Regions from separate parts of the Enterobacter cloacae complex sp. HYC003_NIDB genome, predicted to be linked through region 3. Evidence: predicted binding sites of a transcription regulator. Region 3 holds the regulator's gene; each other region holds the start of a gene.

What was found. Region 3 encodes PurR, which represses purine synthesis genes. Its sites were predicted from a motif close to CANGCAAACGTTTGCNTG; they were not measured.
Region 1: purT (formate-dependent phosphoribosylglycinamide formyltransferase) is a predicted target of PurR. The motif match lies at 4,991-5,008, and genes of this name have one in related genera.
Region 2: cvpA (colicin V production protein) is a predicted target of PurR. The motif match lies at 1,256-1,273, and genes of this name have one in related genera.

Annotation. Positions count from the first base shown of each region.
Region 1 covers NZ_CP114220.1:2,001,035-2,007,183, reverse strand. The annotation lists gene yobA (CopC domain-containing protein YobA) at 1-271, opposite strand, end outside; gene O1722_RS09420 (DNA polymerase III subunit theta) at 409-639, shown strand; gene O1722_RS09415 (carbon-nitrogen hydrolase family protein) at 751-1,401, shown strand; gene exoX (exodeoxyribonuclease X) at 1,425-2,087, shown strand; gene ptrB (oligopeptidase B) at 2,069-4,144, opposite strand; gene O1722_RS09400 (tellurite resistance TerB family protein) at 4,220-4,870, opposite strand; gene purT (formate-dependent phosphoribosylglycinamide formyltransferase) at 5,042-6,149, shown strand, end outside.
Region 2 covers NZ_CP114220.1:1,487,363-1,493,511, reverse strand. The annotation lists gene purF (amidophosphoribosyltransferase) at 1-678, opposite strand, end outside; gene cvpA (colicin V production protein) at 712-1,200, opposite strand; gene dedD (cell division protein DedD) at 1,421-2,116, opposite strand; gene folC (bifunctional tetrahydrofolate synthase/dihydrofolate synthase) at 2,106-3,374, opposite strand; gene accD (acetyl-CoA carboxylase, carboxyltransferase subunit beta) at 3,445-4,350, opposite strand; gene O1722_RS07075 (DedA family protein) at 4,505-5,164, opposite strand; gene truA (tRNA pseudouridine(38-40) synthase TruA) at 5,193-6,005, opposite strand; gene O1722_RS07065 (aspartate-semialdehyde dehydrogenase) at 6,005-6,149, opposite strand, start outside.
Region 3 covers NZ_CP114220.1:2,817,757-2,823,905, forward strand. The annotation lists gene O1722_RS13400 (C40 family peptidase) at 1-272, shown strand, start outside; gene sodB (superoxide dismutase [Fe]) at 395-976, shown strand; gene O1722_RS13410 (MFS transporter) at 1,014-2,180, opposite strand; gene cydH (cytochrome bd-I oxidase subunit CydH) at 2,342-2,431, opposite strand; gene purR (HTH-type transcriptional repressor PurR) at 2,729-3,754, shown strand; gene punR (DNA-binding transcriptional activator PunR) at 3,772-4,683, opposite strand; gene punC (purine nucleoside transporter PunC) at 4,796-5,995, shown strand.

The sequences.
Region 1 (6,149 bases), 820 kb from region 3:
GAGGAACAATCAGCTTTGCGTTATCCTTCTCGTCACGCTTCACCGCGCCGGTCTGGATCTTGTGCTGCTGCGCGTCCGTCACCACCACGCCGCTGAAGGCAGGCTCAATGCCTTCCGAGAAGTTCAGGGTAATGACCTCTGGTGCCACCGCAACGGTATTTTCCTGCGGGGATTGCTGCTTAAGATGCGCATGGGCCAGAACTGAGGGCGTGATGGCTGAAGAGAGCAGAAAGACCAGCGCGCACGCGACACGGGAAGGGGTAAAATGCATCACAATCATTCCTTTTCGTTATGCCTGAATGCTAAAGAATAACTCTGTATAATTAACGAGTCGAGGAACATCCTTTGCTCCCTTGTCATCGTTGAACAATCGCGGTAACGTTGCCGCCGCAGAAAAAGGAGAAGGAAATGAACGTTAACCTGGCCGCCCTTCCTCAGGACGAGATGGACAAAGTGAATGTCGATCTCGCCGCCGCGGGGGTCGCATTCAAAGAGCGTTACAACATGCCCGTCGTGGCTGAAGTGGTAGAGCGTGAACAACCCGCGCATCTGCGCGACTGGTTTCGCGAACGTCTCATTGCGCATCGCCTCGCCTCCGTCAATCTCTCGCGCCTTCCGTACGAACCTAAAGTTAAATAAGCTTAACGTCTCGTTACACTTCCTTACGCGTTATGTGGCAGGATAAGAAAACCCTGATAAATTTAGGTGTAATCTTAAAATCCCAGCGACTTAGTGTATAAGGAAGTCACGATGTCACGATGGAATATTGCCGCGGCTCAGTATGCCCCGCGGCACAACTGTGTTGATGAGCACGTAAAACATCACCTGCACTTTATTGCCGAGGCTGCCTGGCATGGGTGCGATTTAATCGTCTTTCCGGAGCTTTCGCTTACCGGCCCAGGCGGAACATCCTTACCCCCACCCCCTGACGATTTGCAGCTTGCCCCCCTCCTTCACGCTGCCCAGTCACGTTTCATCACGGTGATAGCTGGTATTACACTCCAGCAACACGGCCAGCGCCAGAAAGGACTCGCGCTTTTCACCCCTAACCTGTCGACCATCCGGCGTTATCCGCAGGGCAACGGTGCGGGTGTTATTCCTGGCGATAAACGGTTAACCATCGTGGATAACCAGGCTGACGCCCCGGAACTGGACCCGGAGGCAACGCTGTTCACCAGCAGCCTGGCCGTGGGCGAGCATCGCTGGCGGCAATCCATCGGTTCGTTACAACGCTTCGCGCACAAGTACGCCATCGCGGTATTAATGGCGAACGCGCGCGGCGGTAGCGCGTTATGGGATGAAAAAGGTCAGCTGATCGTACGTGCGGATAAGGGAGAACTGCTGCTAACCGGTTCTTTAGGCCAACAGGGTTGGCAAGGCGATATCATTCCATTAGGCTAGGCATTTTGGATCAGGAGCGATCAATGCTGCGCGTTATCGATACCGAAACCTGTGATTTGCAGGGTGGAATTGTGGAAGTCGCTTCTGTCGACGTGATTGACGGAAAGATAGTCAACCCCATGAGCCATCTGGTGCGCCCGGATCGTCCCATCAGTGCGCAGGCGATGGCGATACATCGTATTACGGAATCGATGGTGGCGGATAAGCCGTGGATTGAAGAGATCATCCCTCTTTACCACGGTAGCCAGTGGTATGTGGCCCATAACGCCAGCTTTGACCGCCGCGTGCTGCCGGAGATGCCCGGCGAATGGATTTGCACTATGAAGCTGGCGCGCCGTCTGTGGCCGGGGATCAAATACAGCAATATGGCGCTGTATAAGTCGCGTAAACTCAGCGTGCGGACGCCGGAAGGGCTGCATCATCACCGCGCTCTTTACGACTGCTACATCACCGCAGCGCTCCTGATTGATATCATGAATACTTCCGGCTGGACGCCAGACGATATGGCGACCATTACCGGGCGCCCCGCGCTACTGACCACCTTTACGTTCGGAAAATATCGCGGGAAGCCAGTATCGGAAGTGGCGGACAAAGATCCGGGCTATCTGCGCTGGCTGTACAACAACCTCGACAGAATGAGCCCGGAACTGCGCCTGACGCTGAAGCATTATTTAGGCGAAGCCTGAGTCCCCGCCCGGCCTGGCAGCGTATCCTGCGCCAGGCCAATCAAAAAGGCGTACTCCAGCGCCACCCCTTCATAGGATTTAAATCGCCCTGATTTCCCTCCGTGCCCCGAGTCCATATCGGTACACAGCAGCAGCAAATTATCGTCAGTTTTCAGCTCACGCAACTTCGCCACCCATTTCGCGGGCTCCCAGTACTGTACCTGAGAATCGTGCAGGCCGGTGGTCACCAGCATATGCGGATAGGCTTTCGCCTCGACGTTATCGTACGGGCTGTACTCTTTCATGTAGCGATAATAGGTTTCATCCTGCGGGTTCCCCCACTCCTCAAACTCCCCGGTGGTCAGTGGAATGGACTCATCCAGCATGGTCGTCACCACGTCCACAAACGGCACCTGGGCGATAACGCCTTTAAACAGTTCAGGCCGCTGGTTGATCACGGCGCCCATAAGCATGCCCCCGGCGCTGCCTCCCATGCCAAAGCAGAGCTGCGGATCGCCATAACCCTGCGCGATCAGCGCATCGCAAACATCAAGGTAGTCATTAAAGGTATTTTTCTTTTTGAGAAATTTTCCGTCTTCATACCAGTGCTGACCCAGCTCGCCGCCGCCGCGAATATGGGCAATCGCATAAACAAAACCGCGGTCGAGCAGGCTCAGCCTGCTGCTGCTGAAATCGGCGTCCATGCTGGATCCATAGGAGCCATAGCCATAGACGAGGATGGGGTTTTTACCTTTGTTGAAGTGCGCCTTGTGATAGACGAGCGACACTGGGACTTCAACGCCGTCGCGTGCGGTCACCCACAGGTGCTCACTGCGATAATTTTCCGACTCAAAACCCCGGACCTCAGCCTGTTTAATCACCTGACGCTGCCCGGTGTCCATATCCAGTTCAAACAACGTATCCGGGGTGGTCATCGACGAATAGCCGTATCGCAGGCGGGACGATTCCGGTTCCGGGTTAAAGCCGATCCACGTTACGTAAGCCGGGTCATCGAACGCAATGCCCACCACTTCGCGGGTTTTGCGGTTGATTTGGCGGATACTGGTCAGTCCGCGCTGACGCTCTTCCACCACCAGCCAGTCGGTAAACAGGGTGAACCCCTCCAGCATCACCTGATCGCGCGCGGGAATTAACACTTCCCATTTGCGTTCATCGCGCACTTTGGTTTTATAAAGGCCAAAGTTTTTGCCCTCGCGGTTCGAACGCAGGTAAAAGCTGTGCTGGAAGTGATCCAGGCTGTACTCATGATCTTTACGGCGCGGCAGGAAGCACAGAGGCTGCGCATCCGGCAGCTCTGCATCCAGCAGCAGCACTTCTGAGGTGGTGGCGCTGGAGAGGAAAATGATCACGTAGTGGCGAGACGACGTTTTGTGCAGGCTGACATAGAACGTCTCATCTTTTTCCTCATACACCAGTTCATCGTCGGCGGAATCGGTCCCCACCGTATGACGCCAGACCTGATAAGGCAGCAGCGTTGAGACATGCTTTTTAACGTAGTAAACCGTTTCTGAATCGTTACCCCAGACGAAATCGGGGGAGACATTATCCAGCATTTCGGGATACCAGTTTCCCGTTTCAAGATTGCGGAAACGCAAACCGTACTGGCGGCGGGAGAGGTAATCCTCAGCCAGCGCCATAATGGCGTTATCGGGGGAAATGGACATGCCGCCCAGCGTATAAAACTCACTGTGGGCAGCACGTTTGTTGGCATCCAGCAGGATCTCCCATTCATCCCACTCGGCGCTCAGCACAGACTGGCGCTGGTAGATGGGATATTCGTTTCCCGGCTCATAAATATGGCGATAGCGATAACCGTTTTTGCACCACGGGGCAGAGACATCACGCTGGGGGATACGCTGCACCATTTCCTTCAGAAGTTGATCCTGAAGCGCCTGCTGGCTGGCCATGACCTGGCGGCCATAGTCGTTTTCCTCGTGCAGATAGTCCAGCACCTCTGGCCGGGAACGAGAATCGTCCCGCAGCCAGTAGTAGTTATCGATACGCGTATCGCCATGCGTGGTGATCGCATAAGGAGTACGTCGGGCTTTTGGAGGCATGGCATTCTTACTTTTTCGTTTTACATCCTATAAGGTTGGCAAAACACGCGTATGATGCAAGCGAAACATGGCCTTCTAGCCCACGAGGGTCTGCTTCTGCTGCTGAATATCCTGCTCAATTCCCTCACGAACGTCCTGTGGGATCTTCAGCGCATCGCCCAGGGCGTTCAGGTAGCTGCGCTCCATAAAGTGATCGATATCGATGGCGGCACAGCTCAGAAAATAGAGTTCCAGCGCCTCTTCTTCGTTTTTCACGCTTTGCGCCAGACGCTGCGGATCAAGCGGCTGTTCGATGGCCTGCGCCACCAGCGCCCTGCCCTGTTCCTCAACGCCCGCTTCCCGCATCTGCTGTTCAATTGCGGCACGTTCACTGGCATCAATATGCCCGTCGCTCTTGGCCGCAAAGACCAGGGCGAGGATCAACCGCTCGGTGCGTAAATCTAACGGCGATACCTGCTTCCCGTATTGCGGTTCATCCTGATGCGCGCTGCGCACCTTGTCTTTGTATTTGTTCCATAAGACGGAGCCTGCAATAGCCCCTCCGCCCGCCAGCAGCGCGCCGGTACCGTATTTGGTAAGCAGTTTCCGCGATGATTTATTGGCAACCAGCAAACCGGCCAGCCCGCCGAGCGCACCCGGCACCAGCAGCTTGCTCAGACCCTGCTCGCCGGACGACGAGCCTTTTTGTCCCAACAGGGATTGCAGTTGATTCATCCAGCCTGACATATTTTTCCTCACGTAACAGTGCGTAACCTTCACAGCCTAAGCGAGCGGGTGTCAGGAAATGTCTGTCAGTGCTAAAGAAGCGCAAATTTCCCTGCTGTCCGGTTATCCCCATACAAGACAGACGCAAACGTTTTCGTTTATACTGCCCGCATCTTTTTCAGGGGGATTTTTATGACTCGTTTAGGAACCGCGCTGCGTCCCGCCGCGACGCGCGTCATGCTGTTGGGATCGGGTGAACTGGGTAAAGAAGTGGCCATTGAATGCCAGCGTTTAGGTGTGGAAGTAATTGCGGTGGACCGTTACGCGAATGCGCCCGCCATGCACGTCGCGCATCGCTCGCACGTCATCGATATGCTTGACGGTAATGCGCTGCGGGGGTTAATTGCCGACGAAAAACCGGATTTCGTGGTACCTGAAATTGAGGCCATTGCCACTGAGATGTTGATTGCCCTTGAACAGGAAGGCCAGCGCGTGGTGCCCTGCGCCACTGCGGCAAAACTGACCATGAACCGGGAAGGCATTCGTCGCCTGGCGGCAGAAGAATTACAGCTCCCGACCTCCAGCTACCGTTTTGCCGGGGATAAAGCTGCGTTTCTCCAGGCCGTAGAGGAGATTGGCTACCCGTGCATCATTAAGCCGGTAATGAGCTCCTCCGGCAAAGGGCAGAGCTTTATCCGCGACAGCAGCACGCTGGACAACGCCTGGGACTATGCCCAGCAGGGCGGCCGAGCCGGGGCCGGGCGCGTCATCGTGGAAGGCGTGGTGAAGTTTGATTTTGAAATTACCCTGCTCACCGTCAGCGCCGTGGATGGCGTTTATTTCTGCGACCCGATTGGTCATCGCCAGGAAGACGGCGATTATCGCGAATCCTGGCAGCCGCAGCAGATGAGCGCGCTGGCGCTGGCACGCGCACAGGAGATCGCCCGCAAGACGGTGCTGGCGCTGGACGGCTACGGCCTGTTCGGCGTGGAATTGTTTGTTTGCGGCGACGAGGTGATCTTCAGCGAAGTCTCCCCTCGTCCGCACGATACCGGGATGGTTACGCTGATTTCACAGGATCTCTCCGAGTTCGCGCTGCACGTACGCGCTTTCCTCGGCCTGCCGGTTGGCGGCATCCGTCAGTACGGCCCGGCAGCCTCGGCGGTGATCCTGCCGCAGCTGACCAGCCAGAATGTCACCTTTGATAACGTCGAAGGTGCGGTTGGCGCAGGCTTGCAGGTCCGGCTGTTCGGCAAACCGGAGATCGACGGAAGCCGTCGTCTGGGCGTGGCATTAGCTA
Region 2 (6,149 bases), 1.3 Mb from region 3:
CGCGACATCACGCAGGAATTCGAAGCCCAGAGTGTCCAGCGCCACGCTTTCGGAGGCAACCATGTACTCGGAACGGCCATCGCCGAGGTCACGTTTGCCGAGCACCAGCGGGCGAATGCCGTTTGGATCGCGGAAGGCCACCATGCCGTGACCGATGATCATCGCCACGCAAGCGTACGCGCCACGGATCAGGCGGTTAGTCGCGGCAACGGCGGCAAAAATGTTGTCTGCTTCCAGCGGATAATGGCGGAAGTTATCCAGTTCGCTGGCAAAGATATTGAGCAGGATTTCAGAATCAGAGGTGGTGTTAATGTGGCGACGTTTCTCTTCGAACAGCTTTTTACGCAGCTCGTGGGCATTGGTCAGATTGCCATTGTGGGCAAGCGTGATGCCATACGGGGAGTTAACGTAAAAAGGCTGAGCCTCAGAGGCGCTGGAACTGCCAGCAGTAGGATAACGAACGTGACCGATCCCCATATTACCTTGCAGACGCTGCATATGGCGGGCTTCAAACACATCGTTTACCAGGCCATTCGCCTTGCGTAAACGGAAGCAGTTGTTTGCATCAATGGTGATGATACCCGCAGCATCCTGCCCACGGTGCTGAAGCACCGTTAACGCGTCATAAATCGACTGGTTTACCGGCATGAAACCGGCGATACCGACAATACCGCACATTCGTCTTTTCCTCGTTAAGCCACATCTCAGGGTTTATGCCCTGGGCAAGAAACTCGACGAGCTTTGCAGATAGTCAAAGAACCATCTGATGATGAAGCTGAACTCCGGAATGAGCTGCGATTTTTGCCAGTCTTCACTTTTGGAGAACCCGGTAAAGGTATCCAGGAAGAACAGGATCGCGGCCACAATGAGCACGCCTCGCAACGCGCCGAAACAGATGCCGAGTACCCTGTCCGTTCCTGACAGACCGGTTTTCTCGACCAGCTGACCTATCACGTAATTGACGATAGCGCCGACAATCAGCGTCGCGATAAACAGCACCGCGATGGCGATTCCGTTTCGGACCAGTTCATCTTCAAAGCCCGTGAACCAGACAGACAGGTAAGTGTAGTAATGACTGGCAACAAAGAAAGCACAACCCCAGGTTACCAGCGATAACGCTTCACGAACAAAGCCACGGATCAGGCTAACCAGACAGGAAAAACCAATCACCGCAATGATGGCGTAATCAATCCAGACCATATGTGTCCCACGATTAAACGCCCTGTCATCCAGTTCGGGGCGAATTCTAACAGAAAAAGAAAACGTTTGCGTAGGGATTTCCTTCCCACGCGTAAATAAAAAAGGCGCTGAAAAAATGCTCAACGCCACCGCACCTTTGACGTTTCTGTGAACGTCTGCCTCCCCCTCACCCCGGCCCTCTCCCTCAAGGGAGAGGGTTAGGGTGAGGGGGTAATTTCTATCAGTTTGCGCTGTAGTTCATCACCACACCGCTCAGGCCGGAGATTTGCTTCAGCTCGCCAAGCGAACCTTTGAGCTTATCTTTAGACGCATCCGGCCCGACGAGGATACGGGTAATTTTACCCTGTACCGGCGTGGTGGGTGAAGTATAAACACGGTATCCCGCGCCGCGCAGTTTACTCACGATCTCATTGACCTTATCTGCATTTTTCAACGCACCGAGCTGAACGACATAGGCTTTACCCGTAGGGGCGGCCTCCTGCTGGGTCTGTTTGGCCGGTGGCGGCGTTTCCGTTGCCGCAGCCAGCTGCTCGTCGGCTTTGTCACGCTGCGGTTTAGGCTGCGTTTTCTCTACCGGCTTCGGTTTTTCAACCGGTTTGGGTTGCTCTACCGGTACAGGATCGATTTCAACGTTGTTATTCGCGGCCAGACGCGACGGATCAAGAGACGGCGCGGCTGCATCACCTGCGCGCACCTCTTCCGCTGCACCTTCTGGCGGCTGGGCAGGCAGCGCCTGCGTTGCCGCTGGCAGCATATCGGGCTCGTCGCGATCGCCCGGTTTGGGTACCAGCGGAATGGCCGCAAATTCATCCTGGTAATGCTTTTTTTGCCCGTCGAGCAGTCCCGGGAGAATAATCACCCCGAGCGCGACCAGCACAATGGTTCCTGTTAAACGGTTCTGAAACTTACTCGCCACCGGTTCTCCCCGCGTCCATCACTTCCATGACATGTGCCACCGTGTGGAATGACCCACACACCAGCACGGTATCTTCTGGTTTAGCCTCCGCCATCGCGGCACGCCAGGCCGAAACCACACTGCTGTAGATTTCGCCTTTGCCGAGATGTTCCATCAACTGCTCAGCAGTCGCGCCGCGCGGCCCTTCCAGAGGAGCACAATACCAGCTATCGACCACACTCTCCATGCAGGCCAGCGTGCCGCCGATATCTTTATCATGAAGCATACCGATAACCGCCAGCACGCGCCCGGTTTTTGGTAACGATTTGAGACGTCCTGCGAGGTACGCCGCCGCATGCGGGTTATGTGCAACATCCAGAATCAGACGCGGCGACTCACTTACAATCTGAAAACGTCCCGGCAGCAGTGCGTTCTGAATGCCGTCGCGGATCGCCTGCTCACTTACCGCTAATCCGCTGGCGCGCAGGGCTGCCAGCGCAGTCGCCGCGTTAGGCTGTGGCACCTGCGGAAGGGGCAGACTCTCCAGCACGCCCTGCGCATCGCTGAAGCGCCAGCCTTTGTCCTGCACCTCATACTGCCAGTCCACGCCGCGACGCAGCAGACGAGCGCCCTTCTCTTTCGCTACCTCAGCAATGGTGTGCGGCATGTCCGGTTCGCCTACCACGGCAGGCTTATTGGCCCGGAAAATACCGGCCTTCTCACGGCCAATGCTCTCGCGGTCCGGGCCCAGCCAGTCGGTGTGATCCAGCGCGATGCTGGTGACGACGGCGACATCCGCATCCACCATATTGGTGGCATCCAGACGCCCGCCCAACCCCACTTCCAGGATCACCACGTCCAGCTGCGCCTGCTTAAACAGCCACAGCGCCGACAGGGTGCCGTATTCGAAATAGGTTAATGAGGTTTCGCCGCGCGCAGCTTCGATAGCGGCAAACGACGCCGTATGGGCGGATTCCGCCAGCTCGGTGTTTTGCACGCGCACGCGCTCGGTATAGCGCACCAGATGCGGCGAGCTGTAAACGCCAACCTTGTACCCCGCCGCCATCAGGACAGATTCCAGCGTGCGGCAGGTGGTGCCTTTACCGTTAGTGCCGGCCACGGTAAATACGAAAGGCGCGGGTTTCAACACGTCAAGACGCGCGGCAACCTGGCTTACGCGCTCAAGGCCCATGTCGATAGTTTTACTGTGCAGGTTTTCCAGATAAGAAAGCCACGCGGCCAGGGGCGACGTGGCTTGAGGAATGCTTTTATTTTCCATGATGCCCGGTTGTCATTAACGGTTTAGAAAGCAAAAGGGCAGCGCCATTCGGCCCTGCCCTTTTCAGTTATCAGGCCTCGGGTTCCTGATCCGGTACCACCACGCCTTCGCGCGGCTCGTCCGGGTTCGGCGCCGGCAGATTCATCAGCTTCGCCAGGACGCTTGCCAGTTTCAGGCGCATTTCCGGACGGCGGACGATCATGTCGATGGCGCCCTTCTCAATGAGGAACTCACTGCGCTGGAAGCCCGGCGGCAGTTTCTCACGTACGGTCTGCTCGATAACGCGAGGACCCGCAAAGCCGATCAGCGCTTTTGGCTCAGCGATGTTCAGGTCGCCCAGCATCGCGAAGCTTGCAGAAACGCCGCCCATGGTTGGATCGGTCAGTACCGAGATGTACGGCAGACCGCGCTCCTGCATTTTCGCCAGCGCCGCAGAGGTTTTCGCCATCTGCATCAGGGACATCAGCGCTTCCTGCATACGTGCGCCACCGGAGGCGGAGAAGCAGATCAGCGGGCAGTTGTCTTCCAGCGCCTGCTCAACGGCACGCACGAAGCGCGCGCCAACCACAGAGCCCATTGAGCCGCCCATAAAGGAGAACTCAAACGCGGCGGCAACCACCGGCATCTCGTGCAGGGTGCCTTTCATGACGATCAGCGCGTCTTTCTCGCCGGTCTCTTTCTGCGCAGAGGCCAGACGATCTTTGTATTTTTTGGAGTCGCGGAACTTAAGCACATCTTTTGGCTCCAGTTCGCTGCCCAGTTCTACCAGAGAACCTTCGTCCAGCAGGCTATGCAGGCGGTTGCGCGCCGACATACGCATATGGTGGTCACACTTCGGACACACCTCAAGATTGCGTTCCAGCTCTGCGCGATACAGAACCTGGCCGCAGCTATCACACTTCGTCCATACCCCTTCAGGAATGCTCGCTTTACGCGTTGGGGTAATGTTGCTTTTAATTCGTTCAATCCAGCTCATTGATAACCTTTCTGCCTGAACCTGGTCGTATGCCAGTTTTGCTGTAAGAGGCGAATAATGCCATTTTTGCCTCCAACAGACCATGAATGTTGCACATTAAAACATAACAGCCCGAAACTTTGGATAAAAAAGTGGTCGAACCGCCAGCGTGCATTTACTTCGCTTGCTTTGCCGCCGCGCGTTTGTGACGGATAATTTCGATGACGCCAGGCAGTACGGAAAGCACAATAATCGCTACAATCAGTAACTTAAGGTTTTCCTGAACCACCGGCAGATCGCCAAACAGGTAGCCTGCATAGGTGAACAGCAGCACCCACAGCAGCGCGCCCACCACGTTGTACATGGCAAAATGACGATAGGACATGTGACCCATTCCCGCCACAAACGGTGCAAATGTACGCACAATAGGCACAAAACGGGCAAGGATTATGGTCTTACCGCCATGGCGCTCATAGAACGCATGGGTCTTATCTAAATAACTGCGGCGGAAAATCTTCGAGTCCGGATTACTGAACAACCGCTCGCCAAACACCCGCCCGATGGTGTAATTGACCGCATCACCAACAATCGCGGCGATGATCATCAGGACCACCATCAGATGGACATTCAGGTCATTCGTTGGCAGTGCGGATAACGCGCCCGCCACGAACAGCAGTGAATCTCCCGGCAGGAACGGCGTAACCACAAGGCCGGTTTCACAGAACAGAATGAGGAACAGAATGGCGTACACCCAGACGCCGTACTGCGCGACCAGCTCCGCCAGGTGAACATCAATATGCAGGATGAAATCAATCAGAAAACGTATTACGTCCATATTGTCTAAGCCCTAATTGCACCTTTGTTTAGTCCGCTAAAAACAGCGGGCCCATTGGCGGTTTTGGCAGGTCGAACCGGTCCGGATAATCCACCGAAACCAGATACAGCCCTTCCGCTTTCGCCGTTGCTGCCGCAAGCGTTCTGTCCTTCGCTGCCAGCAGTTCTGCAATCCAGCTCTCCGGCTGGTGTCCGGCGCCCACTTCCATCAGGCTGCCTACAATATTCCGCACCATATGATGTACAAAGGCATTGGCTTTGATATCCACCACCACATACGCGCCATAACGACTGACGTTAATGTGCATGACGTTACGCCACGGCGTACGGGACTGACACTGCACCGCACGAAACGACGTAAAATCATTCTCACCAATCAGACACTGCGCCGCACGCTGCATACATTCTGCATCCAGCGGTTCATAAAAATGCGTCACGCCCTGGCTTAACACCGCCGGGCGCAGGCGCTGGTTATAGATGACATAACGGTAGCGCCGCGCCGTCGCGCTGAAACGCGCGTGAAAATCATCCGGCACAGCTTTCACCCAACGCACGGCAATGTCACCAGGCAAATTCGCATTTACACCCAGCGTCCAGGCCGCGGCTTTGCGCACGGCGGTGGTGTCAAAATGCACCACCTGCCCCGTGCCGTGAACGCCGGCATCGGTGCGGCCCGCACAGAAGACGCTTATCGGTTCGTTCGCCACCTGAGAGAGCGCTTTCTCCAGCTTCTCCTGGACGCTGCGCACCTCATTCTGCCGCTGCCAGCCATAGTATTTACTGCCATCGTATTCAATGCCGAGGGCAATTCTGTGGACCGGCTTTTGTTCCACATCTGACATCAGTACAGATACTCCTGCACCAGTTTTTCCGCGATTTTGACCGCCATCAGCGCGCCGCCAAAACGCACGTTGTCGGCAACGGACCAGAACTGCACCTGCTCCGGCATACCGTAATCGTTACGCACGCAGCCCACAGAGAGATGC
Region 3 (6,149 bases):
AGTTTCGCATTCCACGCACCGCCAATGAGATGTACCATCTGCGCGACGCCGCGCCTGTAAACCGTGGCGAACTGCAAAATGGCGACCTGGTGTTCTTCCGCACCCAGGGACGCGGTACGGCCGATCACGTTGGGGTGTATGTGGGTAACGGTAAATTTATCCAGTCACCGCGCAGCGGTCAGGACATTCAGATCACCTCTCTCAGCGAAGATTATTGGGTGCGCCACTATGTGGGTGCGCGCCGCGTGATGACGCCAAAAACCATTCGCTAAACCCTGCCCTGCCGCCTCCATGGCAGGGTAAGTTCCTCTTTTGCATACCCTTTCAATTTGCTATTCTGTCCTTGTTGTCTGTAGGGTTATTGGCAACGTATAAAACTATAAGGAGAGAAGCAATGTCGTTCGAATTACCTGCACTACCGTATGCAAAAGACGCCCTGGCCCCGCATATTTCCGCGGAAACCCTGGAGTACCATTACGGCAAGCATCACCAGACCTATGTCACCAACCTGAACAATCTGATCAAGGGCACCGATTTTGAAGGCAAAACGCTGGAAGAGATCGTGCGCAGTTCAGACGGCGGCGTATTCAACAACGCCGCACAGGTGTGGAACCACACCTTCTACTGGCACTGCCTGGCCCCAAACGCAGGCGGAGAACCTACCGGTGAGCTGGCGGTAGCGATTAACGCCGCGTTCGGCAGTTTCGCGGATTTTAAAGCGAAGTTTACTGACGCAGCCGTTAAAAACTTTGGCTCCGGCTGGACCTGGCTGGTAAAAGAGGCTGATGGCAAACTGGCTATCGTTTCCACTTCTAATGCGGGTACCCCTCTTACCACCAGCGCCACGCCGCTGATGACCGTGGACGTATGGGAACACGCCTATTACATTGATTACCGTAATGCGCGCCCGAACTACCTGGAACACTTCTGGGCACTGGTTAACTGGGAATTTGTTGCGAAGAACTTCGCCGCGTAAGAGACACGCAGAAGGGGCAGCCCTTCTGCGTTTTTGTTTATTCCGCCGTACACACCGCTTCAGGCTGTTTACGACCAGACATCATCACCAGCAGCAGGCCGAGTGCAGCAATGATCGCCCCCATCACCGGCACAAAGCTGTAACCCAAACCACCTGAGATCACCGCCCCGCCCGCTGCGGCACCCAGCGCATTGCCCAGGTTAAACGCACCGATATTCACCGACGAAGAGAGCCCCGGCGCTTCGTGCGCAACGCGCATTACGCGCATCTGCAACGGTGGCACCACGGCAAAGGTTGCGGCGCCCCAAACCACCATGGCAATCGCGGCACCCACTTCGTTACGCGCCAGCCACGGAATCGCCACCATGATGACAATCAGCAGCGTTAAAAAACCTTTCAGTGTTCCACTGACGGAGCGGTCGGCAAATTTCCCGCCGAGATAGTTGCCAATCGAGAACCCGACACCAATTAGCACCAGCATCGCGGTAACAAAGAGTGGCGTTGCGTGGGTAATGTCGTGCAGCACCGGGGAGATATAGGTGTAGAGCGTAAACATCGCCCCGGCCCCCAGTACCGTGGTAAGCAGCGCGGACAACACCTGAGGACGCATCAGCACCGCCAGCTCTTTACGTACTTCCGGACGTTCTCCCGCACTTCCTTTCGGCAGTGAGAAGAACAGCGCAACCATCGCGACCACGCCCAGTCCGGCGGTTGCGAGGAAAGACATACGCCAGCCGATGGCTTCTCCCAGCCAGGTGGCAGCGGGAACGCCGCCGATATTAGCGATGGTGAGGCCCATGAACATAGTGGCTACCGCGCTGGCCTGCTTATGTTTTGGCACCACGCTGGCGGCAACAACCGAGCCCAGTCCGAAGAAGGCGCCATGGTTGAGGCTGGTCAGAATGCGCGAAAGCATCAGAGTGGTGTAATCGGGCGAAATTGCGGAAAGCACATTTCCGAGAGTGAAAATCGCCATCAGGAAAATCAGCGCATTGCGGCGAGCGCGGTGGGAAAGCAGCAGCGTCATCAGCGGCGCGCCCACCATCACGCCAATCGCGTAGGCGCTAATTAACATACCGGCCGCAGGAATTGAGACGTCCACACCCCGGGCGATAACAGGCAATAACCCCATAGGGGAGAATTCAGTGGTGCCAATCCCAAAGGCGCCAATCGCCAGGGCCAGCAGGGGAAAATTGATTTTCATGAAGAGACTCCGGATACCGTGCCATAACCCGGCACAGAACTAAGAAGTCAAAAGCATGACATCAATCACAAAAAATGAGAAGTTAACATTTTGGCAAAAGATTTTTGCCGGAGAGGTAACAATAGCGGCAAGAGAGGGAGAAGGTTCTCCCCCCTCCTGAATCAGTGCAGCGCAGCGGTTAAACCACCCGCAACAATCAGGGCAAGAACAACAATGGTGGTAAACAGCGAAAACTTCAGATCGGTACTCATCAATTTTTCTCCTTTTATTCACCCTACGAAAAGTGAGCTTGCTCATTTTTACACAGTTCAGGTCAAAAATCTTCCAGGATTTAAGCGGATATCCACTTTACCTCTTCCCCTTTTCATCAAGATAGGACAAAATTCCACGCTAAATTTATTAGCGTACCGGCCACTGACCCCCTCCTGACGTCCTGTGTCGTTTTCCCGGCGTGTCGCAACTCATGTTTGCGTGATAAGGGTGAGAGAAGGCAAACGTTTACCTTCAATTTTTTCAGGAGCTTAGGATATGGTCTGGAGTGACATTTAATGGCAACAATTAAAGACGTAGCAAAACGCGCAAACGTTTCCACCACAACCGTATCACATGTTATTAACAAAACGCGTTTCGTCGCTGAAGAGACGCGTAATGCCGTCTGGGCGGCAATCAAAGAACTGCACTACTCGCCAAGTGCCGTCGCCCGCAGCCTGAAGGTTAATCACACCAAATCGATTGGCCTGCTGGCCACCAGCAGTGAAGCGGCCTACTTTGCTGAAATCATCGAAGCCGTTGAAAAAAACTGCTTCCAGAAAGGCTATACCCTGATTCTGGGCAACGCGTGGAACAACATTGAAAAACAGCGCGCTTACCTGTCAATGATGGCGCAAAAGCGCGTCGACGGCCTGCTGGTAATGTGTTCTGAATACCCTGAGTCGGTCCTTTCCATGCTGGAAGAGTATCGCCACATTCCGATGGTGGTCATGGACTGGGGCGAAGCGCGCGCAGACTTCACCGACTCCGTAATTGATAACGCCTTTGAAGGCGGCTACATGGCGGGGCGTTATCTGGTAGAACGCGGTCATCGTGAAATTGGCGTGATCCCGGGTCCGCTGGAGCGTAACACCGGAGCTGGCCGTCTGGCCGGTTTCATGAAAGCGATGGAAGAGGCGCTGATCACCGTGCCGGAAAACTGGATTGTTCAGGGCGACTTCGAGCCGGAGTCGGGCTATCGCGCCATGCAGCAGATCGTCTCCCAGCCGCATCGCCCTACCGCGGTGTTCTGCGGCGGCGACATCATGGCGATGGGCGCGCTCTGCGCGGCGGATGAACTCGGCCTGCGCGTCCCGCAGGATATCTCGGTGATCGGCTATGACAACGTGCGCAACGCCCGCTTCTTTACCCCGGCGCTGACCACCATTCACCAGCCGAAAGATTCGCTGGGTGAAACGGCCTTCAACATGCTGCTGGACAGGATCGTCAACAAGCGTGAACAGTCCCAGTCCATTGAAGTTCACCCGCGCCTGATTGAACGCCGTTCCGTTGCGGACGGTCCGTTCCGCGACTACCGTCGTTAATCACTTTACGGGACCAGCTATGCTGGTTCCCGCAACCACTCCCGGTTCAGCGTTTCGCTGTCGCCCAGATAATCCAGCAGCCAGTCCATGGCGGGCGAGACGTCGTTTTGCTGCCACGTCAGACAGCACGCGGCATCCGGGAAGGGGTTTTCCAGCGTCAAGGCCACCCACTCTCCCGCATCGATGCGCGGGCGCGCAAAATGCACCGGCACCATGCCAACGCACAGCCCCGCGCTCAGACAGGTGGCCGACGACTCCCAGTCCGGCGCGACCACGCGGCGCTGATTATCCAGCAGCCAGGTAATGCGCTTGGGCAGCGAGCGGGAGGTATCTTCCAGCACCAGCGAGGGCCAGTTGCGTAAGGTGTCATCGCTCAGCGGACCTTCCTGCGCCGCCAGCGGGTGATCGCGCGCGACCACGCAGGTCCAGCTCAGCATGCCCATGTCGCGAAACGCGTAGCGCCCCCCAACCGGGATCGCCTGGGTTGCACCAATCGCCATCTCCGCCCTGCCGTCCGCCAGCGCATCCCAGACGCCGTTGAACACTTCCTGCGAAACACGCAGTTCGACGTCGGAAAAATGACGATAGAAATCGACGATCATCTGCCGGGTCCGCTCCGGCTTAACGATGTTATCCACCGCGATAGCGAGATGCCCGCGCCAGCCGTTGGCGATCTGCTGGCACTGCTCACGGGTGATCTGCATTTTTTTGATAACAGACCGCCCTTCCTTCAAAAACCACGCTCCGGCAGGCGTGAGCTCCACGTCGCGATGGCGCCGCTCGAACAGCGGGACCGCCAGCCACGCTTCCAGCTGGCGCACCGTATAGCTGATAGCCGAGGGAACGCGATGCAGCTCCTGGGCGGCACCGGTAAAGCTGCCGTTACGCGCCACGGCATCAACCACTTCAAGGGAATAATCTGACCACATCTTTAGCCTGCAAATTTTTTGAATGCACCCGCCAAATATTAGCGTTTCACAAGCCGCTTTGCACTCCCTACACTCTGCGCCAACGTACACCTGCCTCCTCAGGAGAAAAAAAGTGCAACCCAGGAAAGGATTTTTAGTCTGGCTCGGCGGCTTAAGCGTGCTGGGCTTTTTGGCGACCGATATGTATCTGCCCGCGTTCGCCGCGATGCAGGAAGATTTGCAAACCCCTGCCGCCGCCATCAGCGCCAGTTTAAGTTTGTTCCTCGCTGGCTTTGCTTTTGCGCAATTGCTGTGGGGGCCGCTCTCGGATCGTTTTGGCCGTAAGCCCGTCCTGTTGTTGGGGCTGGCGATTTTTGCCGTAGGCTGTCTGGGCATGATGTGGGTCCGCGATGCCGCCTGGCTGCTGGCGCTGCGCTTTATTCAGGCGGTCGGTGTCTGCGCCGCTGCGGTCACCTGGCAGGCGCTGGTGACCGATTACTACCCCGCCTCGCGCACTAACCGCATATTCGCCACTATTATGCCGCTGGTCGGCCTGTCGCCGGCGCTTGCCCCGTTACTGGGCAGCTGGATCCTCGCGCATTTCGACTGGCAGGCTATTTTCGCCACGCTCTTTGCTATTACGCTGGTCCTGATGCTGCCTGCTTTCGGGCTTAAACCTGCGCATAAAAAAGAGACGCATCCGGACGCAAAGCCCATCACCTTTACCTCTTTACTGCGGTCGAAAGCCTATCGCGGTAACGTGCTGATTTATGCTGCCTGCTCTGCCAGCTTCTTTGCCTGGCTGACCGGTTCGCCGTTCATTCTGCATGACATGGGCTACAGCCCGGCGGCTATCGGCCTGAGCTATGTACCACAGACCATCGCCTTCCTGGTGGGTGGCTATGGCTGTCGCGCCGCGCTGCAAAAATGGGAAGGCCAACAGATGCTGCCCTGGCTGCTGGTGCTGTATGCCCTAAGCGTGATTGCGACCTGGGCTGTCGGCTTTATTCCCGGCGCCGGGCTTGCAGAAATTTTGATTCCGTTCTGCGTCATGGCGATCGCTAACGGGGCTATCTACCCTATCGTTGTAGCCCAGGCGTTGCGTCCATTCCCGCAGGCGACAGGCCGCGCTGCCGCGCTGCAAAATACCCTGCAACTTGGCCTGTGCTTCCTGGCAAGTCTCGTGGTCTCTGCGTTGATTGCAACCCCGCTGCTCACCACCACCAGCGTGATGCTGGTCACCGTTGCGCTGGCGGGATTGGGCTATCGCATGCAGTCCTCAGCCCATCGCGAGCAGAGTGAAAACGCGCAGACAGAAACGTCGCACGCCTGATTGCGCGGGAAACTATGTTAAATACCAGTGATTAGGTTGCTAACAATTTTCTGTTGAATCACCAAATTTTGCGGCCTATACTAAATTTGGTTCGATTAAATACGATAAATATTAAGTGTTAACGGGAGCCGGAGCGCTCCCGTTTTACCATGGA